4 regions of the Vibrio glycogenivorans genome follow, and region 1 is predicted to be linked to each of the others. Evidence: predicted binding sites of a transcription regulator. Region 1 holds the regulator's gene; each other region holds the start of a gene.

Evidence for each region. The regulator PurR, encoded in region 1, represses purine synthesis genes. The targets are predictions, from matches to a motif close to TNANGNAAACGTTTNCNTNA.
Region 2: purE (5-(carboxyamino)imidazole ribonucleotide mutase) is a predicted target of PurR. The motif match lies at 3,255-3,274, and genes of this name have one in related genera.
Region 3: glpX (class II fructose-bisphosphatase) is a predicted target of PurR. The motif match lies at 3,060-3,079, and genes of this name have one in related genera.
Region 4: ACSTTG_RS01265 (inosine/guanosine kinase) is a predicted target of PurR. The motif match lies at 2,616-2,635, and genes of this name have one in related genera.

Annotation. Positions count from the first base shown of each region.
Region 1 covers NZ_JBPVIS010000004.1:179,729-185,625, reverse strand. Annotated here, with positions in the region: gene ACSTTG_RS11560 (glycoside hydrolase family 3 C-terminal domain-containing protein) at 1-1,511, opposite strand, end outside; gene ACSTTG_RS11555 (TfoX/Sxy family DNA transformation protein) at 1,803-2,393, opposite strand; cyclic di-GMP riboswitch class I at 2,505-2,616, opposite strand; gene purR (HTH-type transcriptional repressor PurR) at 2,755-3,768, opposite strand; gene torD (molecular chaperone TorD) at 3,954-4,607, opposite strand; gene ACSTTG_RS11540 (alpha-L-glutamate ligase-like protein) at 4,786-5,751, opposite strand; gene ACSTTG_RS11535 (inactive transglutaminase family protein) at 5,755-5,897, opposite strand, start outside.
Region 2 covers NZ_JBPVIS010000023.1:35,613-41,509, reverse strand. Annotated here, with positions in the region: gene ACSTTG_RS23500 (gamma carbonic anhydrase family protein) at 1-438, shown strand, start outside; gene ACSTTG_RS23495 (DUF1488 family protein) at 545-808, opposite strand; gene aroE (shikimate dehydrogenase) at 808-1,641, opposite strand; gene hemF (oxygen-dependent coproporphyrinogen oxidase) at 1,654-2,586, opposite strand; gene tsaC (L-threonylcarbamoyladenylate synthase type 1 TsaC) at 2,606-3,163, opposite strand; gene purE (5-(carboxyamino)imidazole ribonucleotide mutase) at 3,347-3,832, shown strand; gene ACSTTG_RS23470 (5-(carboxyamino)imidazole ribonucleotide synthase) at 3,836-4,972, shown strand; gene ACSTTG_RS23465 (DNA topoisomerase family protein) at 5,209-5,787, opposite strand; gene ACSTTG_RS23460 (DUF494 family protein) at 5,796-5,897, opposite strand, start outside.
Region 3 covers NZ_JBPVIS010000024.1:34,255-40,151, reverse strand. Annotated here, with positions in the region: gene ACSTTG_RS23675 (co-chaperone GroES) at 1-143, shown strand, start outside; gene groL (chaperonin GroEL) at 201-1,847, shown strand; gene glpX (class II fructose-bisphosphatase) at 1,993-3,000, opposite strand; gene zapB (cell division protein ZapB) at 3,256-3,498, shown strand; gene metF (methylenetetrahydrofolate reductase) at 3,561-4,457, opposite strand; gene ACSTTG_RS23650 (bifunctional aspartate kinase/homoserine dehydrogenase II) at 4,670-5,897, opposite strand, start outside.
Region 4 covers NZ_JBPVIS010000001.1:288,526-294,422, reverse strand. Annotated here, with positions in the region: gene purB (adenylosuccinate lyase) at 1-584, opposite strand, end outside; gene hflD (high frequency lysogenization protein HflD) at 626-1,243, opposite strand; gene mnmA (tRNA 2-thiouridine(34) synthase MnmA) at 1,329-2,450, opposite strand; gene ACSTTG_RS01265 (inosine/guanosine kinase) at 2,706-4,010, shown strand; gene ACSTTG_RS01260 (porin) at 4,404-5,342, shown strand; gene aqpZ (aquaporin Z) at 5,454-5,897, opposite strand, start outside.

The DNA.
Region 1 (5,897 bases):
ATTTGGTTGAGGTAGTTGATCTGGTTTTGTGGCAGTTTGAGATCTTCTTTATCACCAATGTGCGCAGAAGCAATCGCATCGACCTCTTCACCCTCAAAGTCAGCGCTCAAGCCAACGACTGCGATAGTCACGTCGGCACTAGCAGCGACATTTGGCGCCCAGTTTTTCGGGTTAAGGTTGTCATTGAACGGCAGGGCACCGCTGCGGTAGTTAAGTGACGTACCGAGTGATACCGCCTCAGAAATACCGCCCAGGATGGTGACTAGATTAGGGCTGATGCCGTAGTAGTTACCCATCAACATATCTGCAGAGTTTGCGAACGGTCCAGTGACGTAAGGGACTTTGATGTCCTTAGACAGCGGTAGGATGTTGTTGTCGTTTTTCAGCAGAACAATCGACTTTTGTGCCACCTTGCGTGCTAGCTCACGGTGCTCTTCGCTGTTAATGACTGAAGGCGGGATTTGATTGTACGGGTTAACGCTTTGGTCTGCGTCAAACATACCGAGCTTAAAGCGTGTTTTGAAAAGTTGCTCAGTACGCAGGGTAATTAGCTCTTCAGATACTAAACCTTGCTCTACCGCTTCGGTTAGGTGGTGGTAGCTGTAGCCACAGTTAAGCTCAACGCCGGCATCCAGAGCAACTGCTGATGCTTCTGCTGCGGTCTCTCGGTATTTAAGCTTTTCAAAGATACCGTGGATCGCGCCACAATCGGATACAACGTGCCCGTCAAAGCCCCATTGATCTCTTAGGATGTCTTGCAGCAAGAAGTGGCTGGCGTTGGCAGGCTTGTCAAACACAGCGTTGTAGGCAGCCATGACCGTTTCGACGTTAGCATCTTTAACCAGTGCCTCAAAAGCAGGCAGGTAGGTTTCATGCAGGTCCTGCTCAGTTGGAATCGCGTTGAAGTGGTGTCTTGACGCCTCTGGGCCTGAGTGTACCGCGTAGTGTTTTGCCGTCGCTGCTGATTTTAGGTAGTTAGGATCATCACCTTGTAAGCCCTGCACAAAGGCGACACCAATTTGCGAGGTCAAGAATGGGTCTTCACCGTAAGTTTCTTGTCCTCGTCCCCAGCGTGGGTCACGGAAGATGTTGACGTTTGGTGTCCAGAAAGTCAGCCCCGCGTACTGGCTGTGGTTACCCATGGATTGAGAGATAGAAAACTTGGCTCTTGCCTCAGTAGAAATAGCGCTGGCAACCTCTTTGGCCAGTTCGGCATCAAAGGTAGCGGCAAGACCAATAGCTTGAGGGAAGATCGTGGCTTTACCATTACGCGCCACGCCATGCAGGGCTTCATTCCACCAGTTGTAAGACGGAACCTCAAGGCGAGGAATGGCCGGTGCGTCATTGAGCAGTTGGCTGACTTTTTCTTCCAATGTCATCTGTGACACAAGGATTTCAGCACGTTTTTCGATTGGCAATGTGTGATCTTGAAACGAGAGGTCAATCTCTTGAGCAGAGACACACGCGGCTCCCATCCCAACAAGGGCAATTGATTTTTGTAACTTCTTCATTAATTGGTTCCTACGACAAGTAAGTAATGGTTAACCTTAGTGATGCTTTGGTTAACAAAATACCATTAATTCATCGAGGTATATTTGTTTTTTTTCACAATTGAATTGCTATAAATAATTATTGTGAGTTCGGTCGCGAAGTGGGAGCTGGTGGGTAAGTAGAAACTGCTCTGTTAGCATTCAAGCTAATGAAAGTTATCCATAATTTGAAGTTAGATATACCCACAGATCAAAAAAGCCAGCGAGTCGCTGGCTTGAATCTAAGTAATGAATAGCTAGTTTTCTAAAGGTTTAGCAAAGCTGGTTAGCTAGGGCATCACGTTGTTGCTGTGGGATCACTGACCAGTGCGTGCCTCTAAGTGCTCCCTCTAGAGAGTAGAGCAGTTCAAGGTTAACTGGTACGGTGTGGGTTTCCTGAATCGCGCGATAAGCGTTAACAGAGCCTGCTTGTTCGAGCTCAGAAACACTGCCGATCCCCGCTTTTTTCAGCATTCTTTCCGTTGCAAGGCGCAGATTAGGTAAATCTTTAAGACGCTGCGGCTTGGCGGTTTCTTGCTTAATTTTGTCCTTTTTCGCGGCATCGAGTGCCACGGTTGCCATCTCAAGTAGACGCTGGGGATTTTCTAGGCAATCTTCGGCGAGTTGAAAATACTTGGTAACAACAGGAAAGCCTTTCTTCTCATAAACATAAGGTTCAAGGCCCTTGGCGGTAATTTCTGCATCAAGTTGACTACATTTGCGAATGTGCAAACGATTGCGCACGATAAGTGCAAACATTGCGTCATCGACAAAAACGCCAAATCCGCCAAACATTGAACGTGACTTTACGCTGCCTAACTGCTCAAACAAGCGCATTGAGTCTTTTAAAATTGGTCTATCCATGGTTTTGTAAATCTCGGTAATGAAACAACAGCCACCTAAATTCAGGCCCGAGAATTTAGCGAAACCGACCCTACACCTACTAATAACAGCTAAATGCAGTGTCCTTTCACCATCGGCAACCCCGCTACCTTTCTTCAACTACGAGAGTTTTCACTCAAGTAATTGAAGGGTAAGGCCGGAGGCTTTGCGTCCCACCCTTTCAGATGGTTTGCCCTGTGCGTGGCATAGACAAAATCATAATAAAAAGCTGGATAGGTATCACATATCCAACAACCATAATGTGACGCCGATTCCAAAAAAGACTAGCCAACTTCTGTCAATTGCACACTAAATGCAGGAATATCTAACTTTGGTACACAAATTAACCTAAATGACTGATATCTTTAACAGTTAGACGTTCCACGATTTCAGGGTGCATCTCAAAAACTCGCTTATCATGTTCCTTGTTTTTGATTCGCTCGAGGAGGATCTCGAAGGCATTCTTACCCACGCGTCGTTTTGGTTGGTGTACGGTGGTCAGTGGCGGAGAGAAGTACTCGGCCAGCTCGATATTGTCATAACCGATCACCGACATATCTTCGGGAATACGAATACCGTTTTCTTGCAAGCGACTCATAAGGCCGAGTGCCATGGTGTCATTAAAACAGAATACCGCGGTCGGCTTTTCATCCATTGCAGCGATCTTGTCCGCAGCAAGGACGGCAGTATCACACTCAAAATTGCCCTCAAGGATCCAATCCTCAACCACATTGAGGTTCGCCTCATCCATCGCGCGACGGAAGCCGCTAATACGCTCCATACACGCCGCCTTTTCAAAGTGGCCGCTAAGGCAAGCAATCTTTTGATGGCCCTTGTCGATAAGGAATTTGGTTGCGAGGTAACCGCCTTCTTCTGAGTTATCGATGATTTTGTCAGCTTGTGAGGTCTCAGGGCCCCAGTCCATGATCACTTTTGGAATGTTAGGGTGGCTGTCGAGCATCTCGTTGAGCTCTTCAGTCAGATCAGAGCACATCACCAGGATACCATCGACACGTTTCTCAGCCAGCATGCGAATATAGTCGCGCTGTTTCTCGTAGATGCCACCCGTGTTGCACAAAATTAGCGTGTAGCCCTGACGGTAACAATAGCTCTCAACACCATCGATGACCTCAGAGAAAAATAGGTTAGTGGACTGAGTGACGAGCATGCCGATGGTGCGGGTTGAGTTACACTTCAAACTACGCGCTACCGCACTAGGAGCATAGTTAAGCTCCTTAACTGCTTGGTTTACTTTTTCTTGGGTAGCTTCAGCAACGAATCGAGTCTTATTGATAACGTGCGATACCGTTGTGGTAGAGACACCTGCAAGACGTGCGACATCTTTAATAGTGGCCATTGGTGTGTTCCTTAATTGTACTTATGGTTACCGCACAGATCTCAAGCGTTCGAACGTATCATGGTGAGGGAAATGCGGTATTCGCTAAGGGGTAAATAAAAAAACCGCTTTCACGAAAGCGGCTAAAAATATCCGAACATTTTAGACTGCTATCGTTTACGGTGCAAACTTAATCGCCAGCTGGACTAACTTTCCTCACCCAATAAATATAGGCAGTCCAGCTCGAGAAAGGCGACCAGTAACTCACTCACTGCGGCATAGAACCCAAACTCGTCACGTTTTTTGCATAAAGTACGAAATTGGGGTACCCAAGTGAGCAGATGCTGGCGGATAAACTGCTCCTGCTCGGCAAAAGCCTGCTCGAGGTGGCGCTCTTGCTCAAGTTCGTTCGAGCGAATGATAAGATTGCCAAGAAAATCGAGCTCAACACCGAGATGATCTGGGGGCTCGTTTAGGCCGTGGGAAACTTGGATGTTGTGCTCAGCGAGGATTTGCTTCATCTCAAGAGCGGGCTGACCATTGAGCATATGTTCAGGATCTAGATATACCGAGGCATAAGGTAGCGCCCCTTCTTTATCAGATTTAAGGAACAAGTCACAAAAATCTGCAGCGAGTTCCAATTTAGCGTCTTCTCGGTCTTGTAGGCGATTGAGTGTATCAATAAAGTTCGCCACGGGTTGCTTTAACTGTAGGTTCTCTCCCAAGCCACTTAGAAATGCGCGAATTTCTGGGCTTTGATACTGGGCAAGATCTTTGTCGTCCAACTCTCGACTGAACAGGCTTGAGAGCCACCAGTAGATCTCCGCTCGCTTATCATTAAACGCTTTCACTTCTTCAATCACGATCAACCCCACATCTCGTTCACTATGTTGATAAGTATAACTAATTTCTAAATAGTGGCATGGAGCAATAATGAGAGTAATAGACCAGCATTTCTAAGAGGCCTGACGTAATCGATTGTTAGTATAAATAAAAATGCCGCCCGATGAGAGGGCGGCATTTTTGCTGTTTACTGACTTACTTGTTGAAGACACCAAACTGCTTAGCAGCGTAGGCGACCCGCTCTTTGGGTTTCGGGTATTCCGCGGGGAGCTCAAGATTCTCAATATGCTGCAATCGCGGCAACAATCCACTGCCGTTGGCAATCTGTATTGCTAATCCCGGGCGAGCATTGAGCTCCAGTACCATTGGTCCTTCTTCTTTATCCAGAACCATATCAGTGCCCATATAACCAAGCCCAGTCATCTCCCAGGCACTCGCAGCAAGTTCAAGCAGACGCTCCCAGTGTGGGACTTGCAGTTGACTGAGCTCTTGACCAGTGTCTGGGTGGTGCTCAACCGGTTGGTCAAACTGTACTGCGCGGACAGCGCGCCCTGTGGCGATATCAATGCCTATCCCGACGGCGCCTTGGTGCAAGTTTGCTTTGCCATCTGAAGCGGTGGTTGAACAGCGCATCATGGCCATGACAGGGTAACCTTTGAACACGATGATCCGTACATCAGGCACACCCTCAACGCTGTAGCCATCAAAGCAGTCATCGAACTTAATCAAGTTCTCCACCACGGCCACGTCGTTTTTACCACCGAGCGAGAACAGGCCAGCAAGCGTGTTACTGATATGGCGCTCAACATCCTCTTCATTGATGGTAGAGCCAGAGGGCTTGGTGTAGACGCCATCCTGGTGAGAAATAACCACTAGGATGCCCTTACCACCACTACCTTGAGCAGGTTTGATCACAAAGCCCGGCCACTCCTTGACCATGTTGTGGATTCGCTTTACATCCGCCTGGGTAGAGATGGTGCCAATCAGTTTTGGCACGGTACACCCAGCAGCTTCAGCAATGATCTTGGTCTTAAGCTTATCATCCACCAAAGGGTATTTAGAGCGATCGTTATAGCGGCCAATGTAACTGTGGTTACGTTGGTTCATGCCCATGATCCCTTTGGCGCGCAGTTTACCGGGTGAGGTTAAACGTGAAAACATCGTTTAGTCCTCCGTTAGCGGTTTGAAGCGACGCAGCTCAGTTAGACGATAGCCAGTGTAAGTACCAAGGAGCAAGATTCCGCCAAGTACAACAAACTGCAGACCGATAAAGTTAAACGTTAGGTGCTGGACATAGCTGTTGGTCA
Region 2 (5,897 bases), on a different contig from region 1:
AGTATTTGGCCTCTGGTCGCCGCAAGAGGAGATGTGAATCATATCCATATCGGTAAGCGCACCAATATTCAAGATGGCTCGGTACTTCATGTTACCCATAAGAACGCAGAAAACCCGAATGGTTACCCGCTTATCATTGGCAGTGATGTCACGATTGGACATAAAGTCATGCTACATGGCTGTGAGATCCACGATGAGGTGCTAGTTGGTATGGGGGCGATCGTGCTTGATGGTGCTGTGGTCGAATCACAAGTGATGATCGGTGCGGGCTCTCTTGTTCCACCAGGCAAAAGACTAGAGTCTGGCTATCTCTATATAGGCAGCCCAGTCAAACAGGCTCGCCCACTGAGTAAAGAGGAGTTAGCCTTTCTCAAGCGCTCGGCGAACAATTATGTCGAGAACAAGAACGATTACCTAGAGCACGTCGCTCCAGTCTAAGTCTTATTAATGTCGCTTTAGCGCTATACGGTGCGGCTAAGCATCCCTATTGCATCCTCCTCTTTCATATAGAGGAGACCCTAACGATAGACTCAGCCGCACTTGGTTAGCTAAGCTCAATCTGACCTTGGCTATTGAACTCTTCGTCTTCTATTTGCTGCTCAGCCCACTCTTCAAGATCAAAACGCAACTCGGCAAACGCTTTTAGTACCTCTGCTTCACCTTCAAGCGAGCGTGATACCATTTTCTCGAGTTGCACTAGGCTAATAACGCACTCGATCAACGCACCACCTTGCTGAGCAGGGAAGATAACCCGCTGCGACACTGAGTCCCAAGTCTGCATATCTGGAAATAAGATCGACTGGTTCATTATTGCCCCTCAAAGTTCTTTCGCAGCTCACGCAACACTTGCTTGGTACCCGGCATCAAACCACGCCAAACCATAAAGCTCTCCGCCGCCTGACCAACCAACATCCCAAGCCCATCCAAGGTCTTGGCTGCCCCTGACTCTTTTGCCCAGCGATTAAAACTGGTTTGCTGAGGTTTGTAGGTCATATCATAGGCCGTGGTAATCGATGAAAAGATGCAATCAGGCACTCCAGGCAGGTCCCCGGTCATGCTGGATGCCGTAGAGTTGATTACCACATCAAATTCACTGGTTAACTCATCCGCTTGTACCGCACGAATCGGTCCAAATGGCGCAAACAGCTCGGCAAGCTCACACGCTTTACTGTAAGTACGATTGGTGATCAGCAGCTCTTTGGGCTTTTGCTCCAACAATGGCTGCAACACCCCGCGACAAGCACCACCGGCACCAATCATCAGAATTCGCGCCCCCGTGAGCTCCACCTGTGCATTGAGCAAGTCTTGAACCAGCCCGGCACCATCGGTGGTATCACCGATGATCTGCCCATCATCCAGCTTTTTAAGCGTATTAACGGCTCCAGCAAGTTGCGCGCGCTCCGTCAGACGGTCAGCAAACTCGAACGCATCAAGTTTAAACGGCATGGTGACATTACATCCTTTGCCGCCTTGGGCGAAGAAATCACGAGCGGCCTGGGTAAATTGCCCTACCTCTGGCTCTGCCATGGAGTACTCCATCACCTGATTGGTCTGTCTCGCGAACAGGGTATGAATAAAAGGTGACTTACTCTGCTTGATCGGATTACCGAACACCAAGTAACGGTCCACTGGCGAATTCATTGTTTGCTTTCCTTATTTTTCTTGCTCTAGCCAATCTCGTGGCTTGAGGAATTGATCGGTCAATTGTCTCTCGGCTGAACCACGCTCAGCCTGATAGCCGTACTCCCAGCGTACCAACGGTGGCATCGACATCAAGATCGACTCGGTTCGCCCACCGCTTTGCAGGCCAAATAGCGTGCCGCGGTCATACACTAGGTTAAACTCAACATAGCGGCCACGGCGATAGAGTTGGAACTCACGCTGCTGCTGGGTAAATGGTGTGTTCTTACGTCGCTCGACGATCGGCAGATAAGCGCGACAATAGCCATCACCCACCGCTTTGATGTAATCGAAACAACGCTCAAACTCCCACTGATTGAGGTCGTCAAAAAATAGTCCGCCTACCCCTCGGGTCTCGTTGCGATGGGGTAGATAGAAGTACTTATCACACCAAGCCTTATGCTCTGAGTACACCTCCTCACCGAAAGGGGCACAAAGATCGCTGGCGGTTTGGTGCCATTCGATACAATCGGCCTCAAATGGATAGAAGGGCGTCAAATCGAAACCACCACCGAACCACCAGATTGGCGCTTCACCGTCTTTTTCGGCAATGAAGAAACGCACATTCGCGTGCGAGGTCGGCACAAAGGGGTTATTGGGATGCATAACCAAAGAGACGCCCATGGCTTCAAAACGTCTCCCGGCAAGCTCTGGACGATGCGCCGTTGCTGAGGCTGGCATTTTCGCGCCTGTGACATGAGAGAAGTTGACGCCACCTTGCTCGAAAACGTCACCGGCTTTCATCACTCGACTGCGGCCACCACCGCCTAGCTTGTCGTCTTGCTCTCGTGACCACGCATCCTCAACGAATCGAGCACCGCCATCCACCTGCTCAAGCTGTTGGCAGATCTCATCTTGAAGCCCAAGGAGGTAGTTTTTTACTGCATGTTTGTCGATCACTGACACTGTATTCCTTTTATTTTAATTAACCCTGACGAAACACCTGACCTGTTTTGGCATCACGGATTTCCGTTGGGTTGGCTCGCCCACCGGTCTCACCTTCAACAATCGTCACCGGCTGATTACCCAGTTGCTCCACCACCTCTTGATGAGTTTTACACGGAGGCTGGCCGGTTAGGTTGGCGCTGGTTGAGGTGATCGGCTTGCCAAACTGCTGACACAGCTGTTGGACTAACGGATGGTCAGTCACGCGAACCGCGACTGAATCAAACTGACCGGACACCCAAGACGAGACTTTATCGCTCGCCGGAACAACCCATGTCACAGGGCCTGGCCAAGTCGCGCGGATAGCCGCCAGCTGTGCTTCACTGAGCTGAGTTTCATCAATATAGTCCTTAATCTGTTTGTAGCTAGCCGCTATCAGGATCAGGCCTTTTTCAACCGGGCGCTGCTTAATGGCAAGCAGGCTCTGTATCGCCTGTGGATTATCAGGATCGCACCCTACCCCAAACACACCTTCGGTCGGATAGGCTATCACTTTTCCTTGAGTTAGGGCATCAATCGCCGCTGCAAAATTGTCCACGCTGTCACTCCCGGCATAATTGAAAATGGTATTGAACTGAGACTTTGCTATGACTTAACTAATAGTGCAAACACTATTCTTTTTTGCCATCGCGCGCAAACGTTTGCTTGCAACACAAATACTCGTATAATGCGCTCAAATTCTACTTTACCACCTCAAATTGTGATTATTTAGGAGCAAGAGATGAAAGTCGGCATCATTATGGGTTCAAAATCTGACTGGCCAACAATGAAACTAGCAGCAGACATGCTGGATCAGTTTGGCGTGCCTTACGAAACAAAAGTGGTTTCAGCTCACCGTACTCCTCAGCTACTTGCTGACTACGCAAACAGCGCTAAAGAGCGTGGTATCAAAGTGATCATCGCCGGTGCTGGCGGCGCTGCGCACCTGCCGGGTATGGCAGCCGCGTTCACTAGCGTGCCAGTTCTGGGTGTACCGGTACAATCACGTGCACTAAAAGGCATGGACTCACTGCTGTCTATCGTGCAAATGCCAAAAGGTATCGCAGTCGGTACTTTGGCAATTGGTGAAGCAGGCGCTGCCAATGCTGGTATTCTTGCCGCGCAAATCATCGGTACCCACGATGAAGAAGTCATGGCGAAGGTCGAAGCTTTCCGCAATGAACAAACCGAAACGGTTCTTGCTAACCCAAACCCAGCTGAGGACTAATCCATGCAGGTGCTTGTTTTAGGTGCCGGTCAGCTAGCACGCATGATGTCGCTAGCGGGTGCACCGCTAAACATCCAAATCACAGCATTCGATGTGGGCAGTGAGAACATTGTTCACCCATTGACTCAAGCCGTAGTTGGCCACGGCTTGGAGAATGCGATTGAGCAAGCGGACGTGATCACGGCCGAATTTGAGCATATTCCACACGACGTGCTGGATATCTGTGAGCGCAGCGGCAAGTTCCTCCCAACCACAGATGCGATTAAAGCGGGCGGCGATCGCCGCATCGAAAAAGCCCTACTCGACAACGCTGGGGTAAAGAATGCCAAGTACGCGGTGATCAACAGCCGCGAAGACTTCGAGCAAGCGATTGAGACTGTGGGTATCCCGATGGTGCTAAAAAGCGCGCTCGGTGGTTACGATGGCAAGGGCCAATGGCGCTTAAAGTCGCGAGATGATGTCGATGCGATCTGGAACGAGATGGCAGAGTGTATTGCTGCGACCGCAACTCAAGCTATCGTAGCGGAAGAGTTTGTTCCATTTAACCGCGAGGTTTCTCTGGTTGGTGCGCGTGGCAAAGACGGTCAGGTTGAGGTCTACCCGCTGGCTGAAAACGTTCATACCAACGGTGTACTCTCACTCTCTACCGCGATTGAAGACCAAGCTCTGCAATCACAGGCAAAAGAGATGTTCACCGCCGTAGCGAACAGCCTCGACTATGTCGGCGTACTGGCGCTCGAATTCTTCGATGTTAACGGTCAGCTGCTGGTCAATGAGATTGCGCCGCGCGTACACAACTCTGGCCACTGGACGCAACAAGGTGCGATCACGTGTCAGTTTGAAAACCACTTGCGCGCGGTTTGCGGTATGCCGCTTGGCAGCACCAAGCTGATCCGCCAAACCTCAATGATCAACATCTTGGGTGAAGACACACTGCCAGATAGCTTGTTAGCAATCGAAGGCTGCCACATCCACTGGTATGGCAAAGACAAGCGCCCGGGACGCAAGATGGGACACATCAACGTCTGCGCAGACAGTAAAGCCGCACTGACGCAGCAATTGATTACTCTCGCGGATGAACTGGATAGCCAAGCTTACCCTGCAGTTCACGAGTTTGCGGAAAAAAATCGTCTATCTTAAAGGAGCGAGGAGCGGGTTACACTTCGTTCCGAGGAGCGAGCAGTCTTCAGCGAGTGTTTCGTTCCTAGTGTAGGGCCTTCTAATCCAATATTTAGACGCAAAAAAGGAGCCTTGTGGCTCCTTTTTAGTATTCAAAACAGGTTATATCTAGTGTAGTAGAGCGACTTATGCACCGCGAGCACTAAACCCCTCGCTCCCCGTAGGGCTCTGCCCGTCCCCGCACCTCGCCCCTTTTTCTAAAGCTCTTGTTGGTGTTGGCACTTTTTATCGGCGCACAGAAGTACCTTGCCCGACGCTCGTTTCTTCTCAACCAATAGATTAAAGCCACAAGCGCTACATTGTCCGGCAATAGGTGGCAGGTTCACTGCAAAGCGGCATTTGGGATAGGAGTCGCAGGCATAAAAGGTTTTGCCGTGGCGAGTTTTACGTTCGACCAAGTGGCCTTTGAGACACTCAGGGCAGGTAATGCTAGCCGGTGCTTGTTCTTCTTGCACATTGAGCGACTCAATATGATGACATTCAGGGAAGTGGCTGCAGCCGATAAACATGCCATAACGTCCCTGGCGCAAGACAAGCTCATGCTGACACTCAGGACACGCCACGCCAAGGTGCTTGATGATATGGCCATCATTTTGTTGCAGCGGGCGAATGTATTCACAACTTGGGTATTGATTACAGCCAAGAAAGGCGCCGTGCTTACCATGACGCATCTCAAGCTCACCTGTGCGCCCTTGCTCTTGGCAAACCGGGCAGACTTGTTGGTCAAGCGCATGCTCGTGGGCGGAAAACAGTTGATTGTCGATCTTACTACTCATAACGCGACTTAGTGCAGAACACCTTGTTCTTTTGAGTACAACAGCTCTTCCATTAGGGTGTATGCATTCTCATTGCCTGGCACATTAAACAGCACCATCAATACAATCCA
Region 3 (5,897 bases), on a different contig from region 1:
AGAACGGCTCAGTTCAGCCGTTGGACGTGAAAGTTGGTGACACAGTGATCTTTGCTGAGGGCTACGGCACTAAGACAGAAAAGATCGATGGTAAAGAAGTTCTTATCATGTCTGAAAACGACATCATGGCAATCGTTGAGTAATTTTTTGCTCTGATTCAAAAACGACTCAAAAAACAGAATTAAGAAAGGAAACTAAAGATGGCTGCTAAAGACGTTAAATTTGGTAATGACGCTCGCGTAAAAATGCTTGAAGGTGTAAACGTTCTGGCTGACGCGGTAAAAGTAACACTGGGTCCAAAGGGCCGTAACGTAGTTCTAGATAAATCTTTTGGTGCACCGACCATCACTAAAGACGGTGTATCAGTTGCGCGTGAGATTGAGCTGGAAGACAAGTTCCAGAACATGGGCGCACAGATGGTAAAAGAAGTTGCTTCGCAAGCCAATGATGCTGCTGGTGACGGTACGACGACGGCGACTGTACTGGCGCAATCTATTGTTAACGAAGGCCTTAAAGCTGTGGCTGCGGGCATGAACCCAATGGATCTTAAGCGTGGTATCGACAAAGCAGTTATCGCTGCGGTTGAAGAGCTAAAAGCGCTTTCTGTTCCATGTGCAGACACTAAAGCGATTGCTCAGGTAGGTACTATCTCTGCAAACTCTGACACCAGCGTTGGTAACATCATCGCTGAAGCGATGGAAAAAGTCGGTCGTGATGGCGTTATCACGGTAGAAGAAGGTCAGGCTCTACAAGATGAGCTAGATGTAGTTGAGGGTATGCAGTTTGACCGTGGTTACCTATCACCTTACTTCATCAACAACCAAGAAGCAGGCTCTGTTGACCTAGAAAACCCATTCATTCTTCTTATCGACAAGAAAGTTTCAAACATTCGTGAGCTACTACCAACACTAGAAGCGGTAGCTAAGGCGTCTCGTCCGCTACTTATCATCGCGGAAGATGTAGAAGGTGAAGCACTAGCAACCTTGGTTGTGAACAACATGCGCGGTATCGTGAAAGTCGCTGCAGTGAAAGCACCAGGCTTTGGTGACCGTCGCAAAGCGATGCTACAAGACATCGCGATCCTAACCGGTGGTACGGTTATCTCTGAGGAGGTGGGTCTTGAGCTTGAGAAGGTTGTTCTAGAAGACCTAGGTCAAGCTAAGCGCGTGTCTATCACTAAAGAGAACACAACGATTATCGATGGTGTTGGCCAAGAAGCGATGATCCAAGGTCGCGTGGCGCAGATCCGTCAACAAATCGAAGAAGCGACCTCTGATTACGACAAAGAGAAGCTACAAGAGCGTGTTGCTAAGCTTGCTGGCGGTGTTGCCGTGATCAAGGTTGGCGCTGCGACTGAAGTTGAGATGAAAGAGAAGAAAGACCGCGTAGAAGACGCGCTACACGCAACACGTGCAGCGGTTGAAGAAGGCGTGGTTGCTGGCGGTGGTGTTGCACTTATCCGCGCAGCATCAAAAATCACTGAGCTTGAAGGCGACAACGAAGAGCAAAACGTGGGTATCCGCGTAGCACTACGTGCAATGGAAGCGCCGATTCGTCAAATCACCAAAAACGCTGGTGACGAAGAGTCTGTGGTTGCTAACCAAGTTAAGCAAGGTGAAGGTAGCTACGGCTACAACGCAGCAACTGGTGAGTACGGCGATATGCTAGAGATGGGTATCCTTGACCCAACAAAAGTAACTCGTAGCGCACTACAGTTTGCCGCTTCGGTTGCTGGTCTAATGATCACCACAGAAGCAATGGTAACAGACCTGCCACAGAAAGATGCTCCAGCAATGCCTGATATGGGCGGCATGGGTGGCATGGGCGGCATGCCAGGCATGATGTAAGCCAGCCGATTAAACTAAAAAGGGTCCTCAGTGAGGACCCTTTTTTGATCTCAGCAACAATCCGTAAAATGTCGCCGCAGGTAACACCTGAAATGGACACAAAAAAGCGAGGTACATGTACCTCGCTTTTTTAGAATCTTATGAATTATAAGATGATATCGCGAACCTCAGGGTCTTTACGCTCTAAGTAGTGCGTCGACTTGATGCGACGAATAGTGCGACAGCGACCACGGATCAGTAGGGTCTCTGTTGTGGCGATATTACCCTGGCGAGTGATGCCCTCAAGCAGGTCACCCTTGGTGATACCGGTTGCGGCAAATACAACGTTATCACTGCGCGCCATATCTTCCATACGCAGCACTTTGTGCGCCTCAACACCCATCTCTTCACAGCGACGTAGCTCAGCTGCGCCGTAGATGCGGTTTTCTTCGCTGTCACCTTTTACATCGTGACGCGGCAGTAGGCGACCGTGCATGTCACCGTCTAGGGCACGGATAACGGCTGCAGAAACCACGCCTTCAGGCGCGCCACCGATACAGTACATTAGGTCAACTTCACTGTCTGGCATACAAGTCAGGATAGAAGCTGCAACGTCACCATCTGGCACAGCGAATACGCGTACACCCATTGCTTGCATCTCTGCAATGACAGCATCGTGACGAGGCTTAGCTAGGGTAACGACAACGAGGGTATCAACTGATTTACCGAGCGCTTGAGCAACATTCTCTAGGTTCTCTTTCAGTGGCTTATTGAGGTCGATGCAACCTTTAGCGCCAGGGCCAACAACCAGCTTTTCCATATACATGTCTGGTGCTTTTAGGAAGCTGCCTTTCTCGCCCGCTGCGAGTACAGCCAGTGCATTGGACTGACCCATTGCCGTCATGCGAGTCCCCTCAATAGGGTCAACCGCGATATCGACAGCATCACCACCGATACCGACATTTTCACCAATGTACAGCATTGGAGCATCATCAATCTCACCTTCGCCGATCACGATCTCGCCGCTGATCTCGGTTTTATTTAGAAGGGCGCGCATGACTTCAACCGCAGCGCCGTCCGCAGCGTTTTTATCGCCACGTCCTAGCCATTTGTAACCTGCTAGGGCAGCACCTTCCGTAACACGTGAAAAGGCCATTGCTAAATCGCGTTTCATGATGACTCCAAACAATATTTTAGGGGAAAGAAATTGGACGCGCAGATTCTAGCATAGTCGGGCGTAAACGTTTGCTTTTTTGCTTAACGCAGATCAAATCAGCGCTTATTGACAGGAGAAAGTCAGAGGTGGTTAAATCTCAGGCAGATGGCACAATTTCTTAAGATAGCAGGTGTTTCTGCACAAATGGCTAGGTAGAATGGGGCATACAGTGAAGAAAACCTTCATTCAAACGGATAATAAAGGTAGGCGATGATGTCTTTTGAAGTATTAGAGCAGTTGGAAGCAAAGATCCAAACCGCAGTTGACACTATCACTCTTCTGCAGATGGAAGTAGAAGAGCTGAAACAAGAAAAATCACAACTAGAAACTGAAGCGACAGATCTCCGTTCAGGCCGTGAAGCCTTGGAAGTAAAGGTTCAGCAGATGCAACAAGAGCATCAAGCTTGGCAAGAGCGCATTCGCGGTCTGCTAGGTAAAATGGACGAAGTTGAGTAATCGACGCCAGAATTAGAAAGAGCTGACCAAGGTCAGCTCTTTTGCTATCTACTGCTTTGTGATTAAACCACCTTTGGACGCACGCCTAGGGTGTGACATAGGGCGTAGGTCATTTCTGCACGATTGAGGGTGTAGAAGTGGAAATCTTTCACGCCCTCACGGCTTAAGATACGCACCATATCGATGGCTTGGCTAGCACCGACTAGCTGACGGGTCGTGATGTCATCATCCAGCCCCTCGAACTGTTTCGCCATCCAGTTTGGTACCTTAACGCTGTTTTGCGCAGCAAAGCGTGAGGCCTGCTTAAAGTTCGACACCGGCAAGATGCCCGGTACGATCTCGACATCAATCCCTGCTGCTACGCAGCGGTCACGAAAGCGCAGGTAGCTCTCAACATCAAAGAAGAACTGGGTGATAGCGCGATTCGCTCCGGCATCCACTTTGCGTTTTAGGTTAAGTAGGTCTGCTTGAGCACTCTTTGCTTCTGGGTGAACTTCAGGGAAAGCGGCGACAGAGATATCAAAGTCGTGGCGAGATTTGAGCAGTTCAACCAGATCGGAAGCATACATATCCGGCTTACCACCCCCCGGTGGAATATCTCCACGTAGCGCGACGATGCTCTCAATACCGTTGTGCCAGTAGTCATCCGCAATTTGGATCAGCTCTTCACGTGAGGCATCGATACACGTTAGGTGCGGTGCCGCAATCAGGCCAGTTGCCGATTTGATCTCTTTGATGATGGAATGAGTGCGGTCGCGCTCACCCGAGTTGGCACCGTAGGTCACCGAGACAAACTTCGGCTTGAGTGTTTTTAGGCGATGAACCGAATCCCACAATGTCTGCTCCATTTTCTCGCTGCTCGGTGGAAAAAATTCAAACGAAACATTGATGTTCTCATCTGATAACTCAGCGATATTTTGGTTAAGCGCATCGATATGGCTTGCGTGTGTGTAGCCCATAACATTCTCCCTGTGGTGAAACGGCACCGAAATCTGAATCCTTTAATCGACGTATAGACGTCTATATGGCTACAGAATGTAATGAAAGTGGATTAATGTCAATGGGATTGGTGTGAAATTTCTGCGTCAGATGAGAAGAAATCAATGACTGACGGAGTGGGGATATCGATGAGGGGCTGCTAAGCCAGCCCCTTTGCTTGTTTTACGCTAGATCACAGTCGGCTGGCAAGCAGATTAATATCCGATTGCAGCGCGCCGGCCGTGACTTCTCGACCTGCACCTGGGCCGCGGATCACCAGTGGATTGTCTTTATACCACTTACTCTCAATCGCAAAGATGTTGTCGCAAGGTAGTAGGTTAGCCAGAGCATGCTCGCGGTTAAGCGCCTCTACGCCGACCGTTGCGGTGCCATTTTTCTCAAGACGCGCAACGTATCTCAATACCTTGTCTTCGCGCTGAGCCTTCTCTAGGCGCTCTGCTAAGGCATCGCTAAGGATAGTGCCATTATCAAAGAAATCATCCAAACTCATGCTGCTGAGCGCCTCTGGCACCAGAGACTCTACCTTAACGCGCTCGGGCTCGATATGCAGTCCTGATTCGCGTGCCAAGATAACCAGTTTACGCATCACATCAGAGCCATCGAGATCGCAGCGCGGATCAGGCTCGGTTAAGCCCTGCTGCCAAGCCAAGTCGACCAACTCACTAAATGGAATCGAGCCATCATACTGCTGGAAGAGCCAAGACAAGGTGCCAGAGAAAATCCCTGATAGAGCGACAATCTCATCACCGCTCTCGCGCAGGTCACGCACGGTATGGTTTATCGGTAACCCTGCGCCCACAGTGGCGTTGTAGAGCCAGTGTCGGTTGATTTTGGCAAACGCATCTTGTACTTGATGGTAGTACTCGCTTGAGGCTGAGCCTGCGACTTTATTCGCCGAGATCAGGTGCATGCCTTGCTGGGCAATATCGAGGTACTGACCCGCTAATGTGGCACTGGCCGTGACATCGAGCACCACAGCGTCGTCAAAGCCGGTCATTGCACCGAGTTGCTCAATCCAGGCATTGCCATCATTAGGCACGGCTTCTTCACTAAAGTGCTCAGCCACCAAACTTGGGTCAATGCCTTGTGGGTTAAACCAGTATGTTTGGCTATCAACCACGGCAACCAGCTCAAAGCTCATGTTGTGACGTTTTTCGAGCTCTTGTTTTTGGTGGGTAAACAGCTCTAGCCAGCTTGAGCCTATGTTGCCTTTGCCACACAGGGCAATCGCAACGCGCTTTTGCGCTTGAAACAGTTGTGAGTGGATCTCAACAACGAGTGGCTCAGTATCCTGCTTGCGCGTGACGGCCACTAAGCTTAATCCCGACTCTGACTCACTGATAAACTCAATCGCAGAGCTTTTGAGTTGCTGATAGAAGCCAAAGCTGTGGGTCGCGTTT
Region 4 (5,897 bases), on a different contig from region 1:
TATTGACGTTCCATACGGTATGCAACGTTCGCCATCTCTTTACCCATCGTTGATGGAGATGCTGGCTGACCGTGGGTACGTGATAGTAGCGGGATATCACGGTACTCAACCGCCAATGCTTTGATAGCATCGATGATGTTCTTGATCTCTGGAAGAATTACCGTCTCGCGCGCTTCTTTAAGCATTAGCGCGTGTGAGGTGTTATTGATGTCTTCAGAGGTACAAGCAAAGTGAATAAATTCGTTTACTGCGTGCAGTTCAGGAACGCCCGCAACTTTCTCTTTCAGGAAGTACTCAACCGCTTTCACGTCGTGGTTCGTTGTGCGCTCGATCTCTTTGATGCGCGCCGCGTCTTCTTCGCTGAAGTTCGCTGCCACGTCGTCTAGGAATTGGTTTGCTTCAGCGCTAAATGCAGGTACTTCTGCGATCTCTGCAGTTGCCGCAAGCTTCTGTAGCCAACGGATTTCAACGATAGTGCGGTACTTTAGAAGGCCAAACTCACTAAAAATGCTACGCAACGCAATCGTTTTACTGCCGTAACGGCCATCTACCGGTGAAACAGCAGTCAGTGCTGACAGTTCCATGTTGTTCTCCTGAGTGTTGAGGTTAAGATAGGTTTAGTCGATCACATACGGGCGAGCAAGATTTGCGCTTGCTCAACCATTTTCTTACGACTGAAAATTAGGTGGCGGCGTTTTCCGCCCACTTGACGCCACAGTACCGCGCTGCGAATTCCTGAAAGGAGCAGGGCACGCACACGCTGCTGCGTGCCGGTCTGTTGCAAGACCGCTGGGGTGCCGGTCACTTGAATGCGAGGACCAATTGGGCTGATCACATCCAGATAGACGCTGGCGAGGTTGCTGATCATCTGCTCATCAAAGAGGTCATAATGATCGAGTTGGCGTTCAAGCATGCTTAAGCGGTCGCCCAGTTGTGCCATAGAGTCACGACGGGCATGCAGTTTACGCTCAAGCGCCATCAAACTGATGATATATCGGGTGATTTCGCTACCCGCTGGCGAGTTATCGATCCCCTTGACCAGACACTCCAGACCCAGACGCAGGTCTGACTCGCGGCCATAAACGCCAAGCGTGCTGCTTGGGTTTACATTGAGGATCGCTTTTAGGGAAGTTTCAAACGCGGCGGAGTCGCAGGTCCCATTCTTGGCCACTTCTTGGACGAGGGATACTGCTTGGCAGATGCCGGCAAAGGCAATCGTGCGGTCGTATAGATCATGTGCCACGTTTTACTTCTCCTTAAAAACTAACTAGCTAACAATCAAAAATCTCTAACCTCTATCGCCAGCCTAGCTGGCGATAGCCAAGGGTTTAGATGCGCTCTTCGATGATACCGCCACCAAGACAAACCTCGCCCTGGTAGAACACCGCTGATTGACCAGGGGTCACAGCAACTTGTGGGTCATCAAATAGCACCTTGATGGTGTTCTCATCCACAGGAACGACAGTACAAGGGATGTCGGTTTGACGATAACGCGTTTTCACTGAGCACTTGAACGGTTCTGTGATGGCGCTGCGGTCAACCCAGTGCAACTGAGATGCAACCAGGCCGTTCGATTTAAGCAGCGGGTGATCGGCGCCTTGCACTGCAATCAGTACGTTACGCTCAAGATCTTTGTCTGCTACATACCACGGCTCTTCGTTACCACCGCCGCCTTTCTGTCCACCGATGTGCAGGCCTTTACGTTGACCTAGCGTGTGGTACATCAGACCTTGGTGCTCACCAATTTCTTTACCCTCAGGCGTTTCAATTTTACCCGGTTGCGCTGGCAAATAGCGAGACAAGAAGTCTGTAAATTTGCGCTCACCGATAAAACAGATGCCGGTTGAGTCTTTCTTCTTAGCTGTGATCAAGTCTTGCTCTTCAGCAATACGGCGTACTTCTGGTTTTTCTAGATCACCGACCGGGAAGAGGCTGCGTGCCACTTGGTCGCTGCTCAGAGTATAAAGGAAGTAACTTTGATCTTTATTGCCGTCTAAGCCGCGCAGCATTTGCGGCTTTTCGCCATTCTCAGGGAATGAGCGACGCACGTAGTGACCCATTGCGATGTAGTCAGCATCGAGCACGTCGTCTGCAAAGTCCAAGAAGGCTTTGAATTTGATCTCTTTGTTACACAGAATATCTGGGTTCGGGGTACGACCTGCTTTGTATTCAGCGAGGAAGTACTCAAACACGTTGTCCCAGTACTCGGCAGCAAAGTTGATGGTGTGTAGGTGAATACCCAGCTTGTCACAGACCGCCTGAGCATCGGCAAGGTCTTCTGCAGCTGTACAGTATTCTTCATTGTCGTCTTCTTCCCAGTTCTTCATGAACAGGCCTTCTACCTGGTAACCTTGTTGCTTCAAAAGGTAGGCAGAAACAGACGAATCTACACCGCCGGACATACCGACAATTACTTTTTTATCGCTGTTAGCAGAACGGTTTTCTGACATTACTTAACACCACTAGATTTAACTGGACGGTGATTCTAACAGAAACTATTTCAGGGTGACAGTTCCGAGATCGAAATCACAATTCTCCTGTGTTTCGCCTTGTCCCTACCACTCCTTAACAGGGCCTTTTTACTCAGGCACGCGGATTGTAACTGAGTAAAATAATAAAGCAAACGTTTGCGTTAATTTGATTAATTGATGTACGTCACACAGAGGAGTAAACTGCCGTTTTTCTTCATCCAGAGCAGACCCGAAATGAAATTTCCAGGCCAGCGCAAATCAAAGCACTATTTTCCAGTTCACGCCCGTGACCCACTAGTCAGTCAATCTCAAGAAGATAAGACCATGGCGGGTACCCACATTATCGGTATTGACCAAACCTTGGTGGATATTGAAGCTAAGGTCACCACGGACCTAATTGAAAAATACGGCCTGAGTAAGGGACACTCTTTGGTGGTTGATGATCAAACCGCCGAGGCGCTGTATAACGAGTTGAAGCAATCGGGGCTGATCACCAATGAATACGCGGGCGGTACAATTGGTAATACCCTGCACAACTACTCAGTACTTGCCGATGATCGCTCGACGCTGCTCGGCGTGATGAGCCAAGACATCAAGATTGGCAGCTATGGTTACCGCTACCTGTGTAACACCTCGAGCCGAGTCGATCTTAACCACCTGCAGGGTGTCGACGGTGCGATTGGCCGCTGTTTCACCTTGATCACCGAAGAAGGTGAGCGCACGTTTGCAATCAGTGAAGGTCAGATGAACCAACTTCGCCCAGAGAGCATTCCAGAAGAGATCTTTGCCTCGGCTTCAGCACTCGTGCTTACCGCGTACCTGGTACGCTGTAAATCTGGTGACCCAATGCCAGCGGCGACGATGAAGGCGATTGAGTACGCGAAAAAGTACGATGTGCCAGTAGTGCTAACACTTGGTACCAAGTTTGTTATCCAAGATGACCCAGAGTACTGGCAAGCATTCTTGCGTGATCACGTGACGGTTGTTGCGATGAACGAAGATGAGGCTGAGGCGCTAACGGGTGAAGCCGATCCGCTAGCGGCCTCTGACAAGACCCTAGAGTGGGTTGATTTGGTGCTGTGCACTGCAGGTCCGGTTGGTCTGTTTATGGCCGGTCACACGGAAGAGGAAAGCAAGCGTGAAACCTCGCTGCCACTGCTGCCAGGTTCGATTGCAGAGTTTAACCGTTACGAGTTCAGCCGTCCGGTGGCCAAGGATCTGTGCGATAACCCAATCAAGGTTTACTCACACATTGCTCCATATATGGGTGGCCCAGAGAAGATCAAAAATACCAATGGTGCAGGCGACGCGGCATTGTCAGCATTGCTGCATGATATGGCGGCGAACAAATACCATCGCGAGAACGTGCCAAACTCAAGTAAGCATGCCCACGCATTCTTGACTTACTCGTCGTTCTCTCAGGTGTGTAAGTACTCAAACCGTGCCAGCTATGAGGTGCTAGCCCAGCACTCGCCACGCTTATCGAAAGGTCTTCCTGAGCGCGAAGATAGCCTGGAAGAGGCATACTGGGAGCGCTAAGTGCGACGGTGATTGATCAATTTGTTCGAGGGCTTGATATATTCAAGCCCTTTTTTTATTCAAATTTGGTCGCTTGAAAGTGGTTAATATAGTTGCACTAGTTAGCATTGAAAGGTCGATAAAATTTGTGAGCTCATCTGGTGGTTTCTTACGCTATATGCAAAATAGTGGCGTTTATTGGCGTTTTTATGGGTATAAATTGATATTTATATCATTTATATGCGCCTTATTAGAGCGAAAAAAAGACCGTTTGTGAAGTCATAAAAATGCAATATTGATCATTTTTTAACCTAGATCAACTGGTGGGTAAATAGGAATTATTCGTGTTAGCGGTTGTGATATAAGTTCATGCAGTTGCTTATGTGTACTAAATAAAATCATAAAGGGATTAACATGAATAAATCAGTGGTAGCAAAAGCGGTATTGCTCGGTCTTATCGCCTCACCTTCGTTTGCGACAACCATCTACGATAATGATGGCACAGAGCTTGCGGTTGGCGGTCGTGTCGAGTTTCGTGGCGACTTTATTGGTTCTGATGGTGTCAAGAACGATGGCACTATGGAAGACTTGAGCCGTGCTCGGCTCAATGTTGAGGGCAGCAGCGAGGTGACATCAGACGTCACCGCATTTGCTTTCTGGGAGGCAGAATTTACCTCAGAGGACAGTGAGCAAATCGATAACCGCTACATTTTTGCCGGTCTTGATACGCAAGTTGGTGCTTTCTCGGTTGGTCGTCAAGATACCGCTGCGGTTATTGTCAGTGATATGACTGATACCACCGAGTTTTCGGGAGTTCAACAGGCGATTACCGCTTCTAGTGATCAGCAAGACGCGGTGTTTGCTTATGCACTTGAACTGGATACGTTTAGTGTGGCTGCCAGTTTCCAGGCTAGCTCTGATGATGGTCAAGACCGATATAGTGTAGCTGGTATTTACATGACTCCATTCGGCCTTGACCTCGGTCTAGCATACTCGGCAGGTGATGTGACGCCGGATGGTGAAACTAAAGATGAGAGTGAAGACCAAGTCCTAGCGGGCCTTAGCTATACCTTCGGGGATTTGTATTTTGCAGGTTCATACTCAACGGGCAAAGTTGAGGGTGATGACTTTGACGCGTATGAACTGGTGGCGATCTATGACCTCACCGAGAAATTCACACTCGCTGCACTGTACACTTATCAAGAAGTTGACTCTACTGATGACGTTGAAGGTTTTGAGCTGGTCGGTTATTTCGATATTAATTCTAGCGCTCAGGGTTATGCGTCTTATTATGCAAACCAGATTAGTGGTCAAGAAGACACCCTACGTTTAGGTTTAAAATATAGTTTCTAATTGACCCTATGTCTTAACGTTATTGTCCTAACGTTATTGTCCTTACACAAAGCCGATGTCTTAATCGGCTTTGTGTTTTTGTCAGCAACACCTTGTGTATCAGAGACTGGTTTAATCTTCTTTCGTCGCAATCACGCGATAAGCGATTGCACCCAGCACCGCGCCAATGATGGGCGCGACCCAAAACAGCCACAACTGAGACAGTGCCCAGTCGCCTACGTAAAGGGCTACGCCAGTGCTGCGCGCAGGATTGACGGATGTGTTAGTAACCGGAATACTAATCAGGTGGATAAGAGTAAGACCGAGGCCGATCGCGATAGGGGCGAAGCCTACAGGGGCACGCTCGTCTGTTGCGCCCATAATGATTATTAGGAACATCATGGTCATGACAATCTCGCACACCAAGGCGGCCAGCATCGAGTATTGACCGGGTGAGTGCTCTCCAAATCCATTGGAGGCGAAGCCGGATGACACCACATCAAAGCCCTCTTGGCCAGAGGCGATGACATATAACACGCCGCCGGCGAGTAAACCACCGATCACTTGAAAGATGAT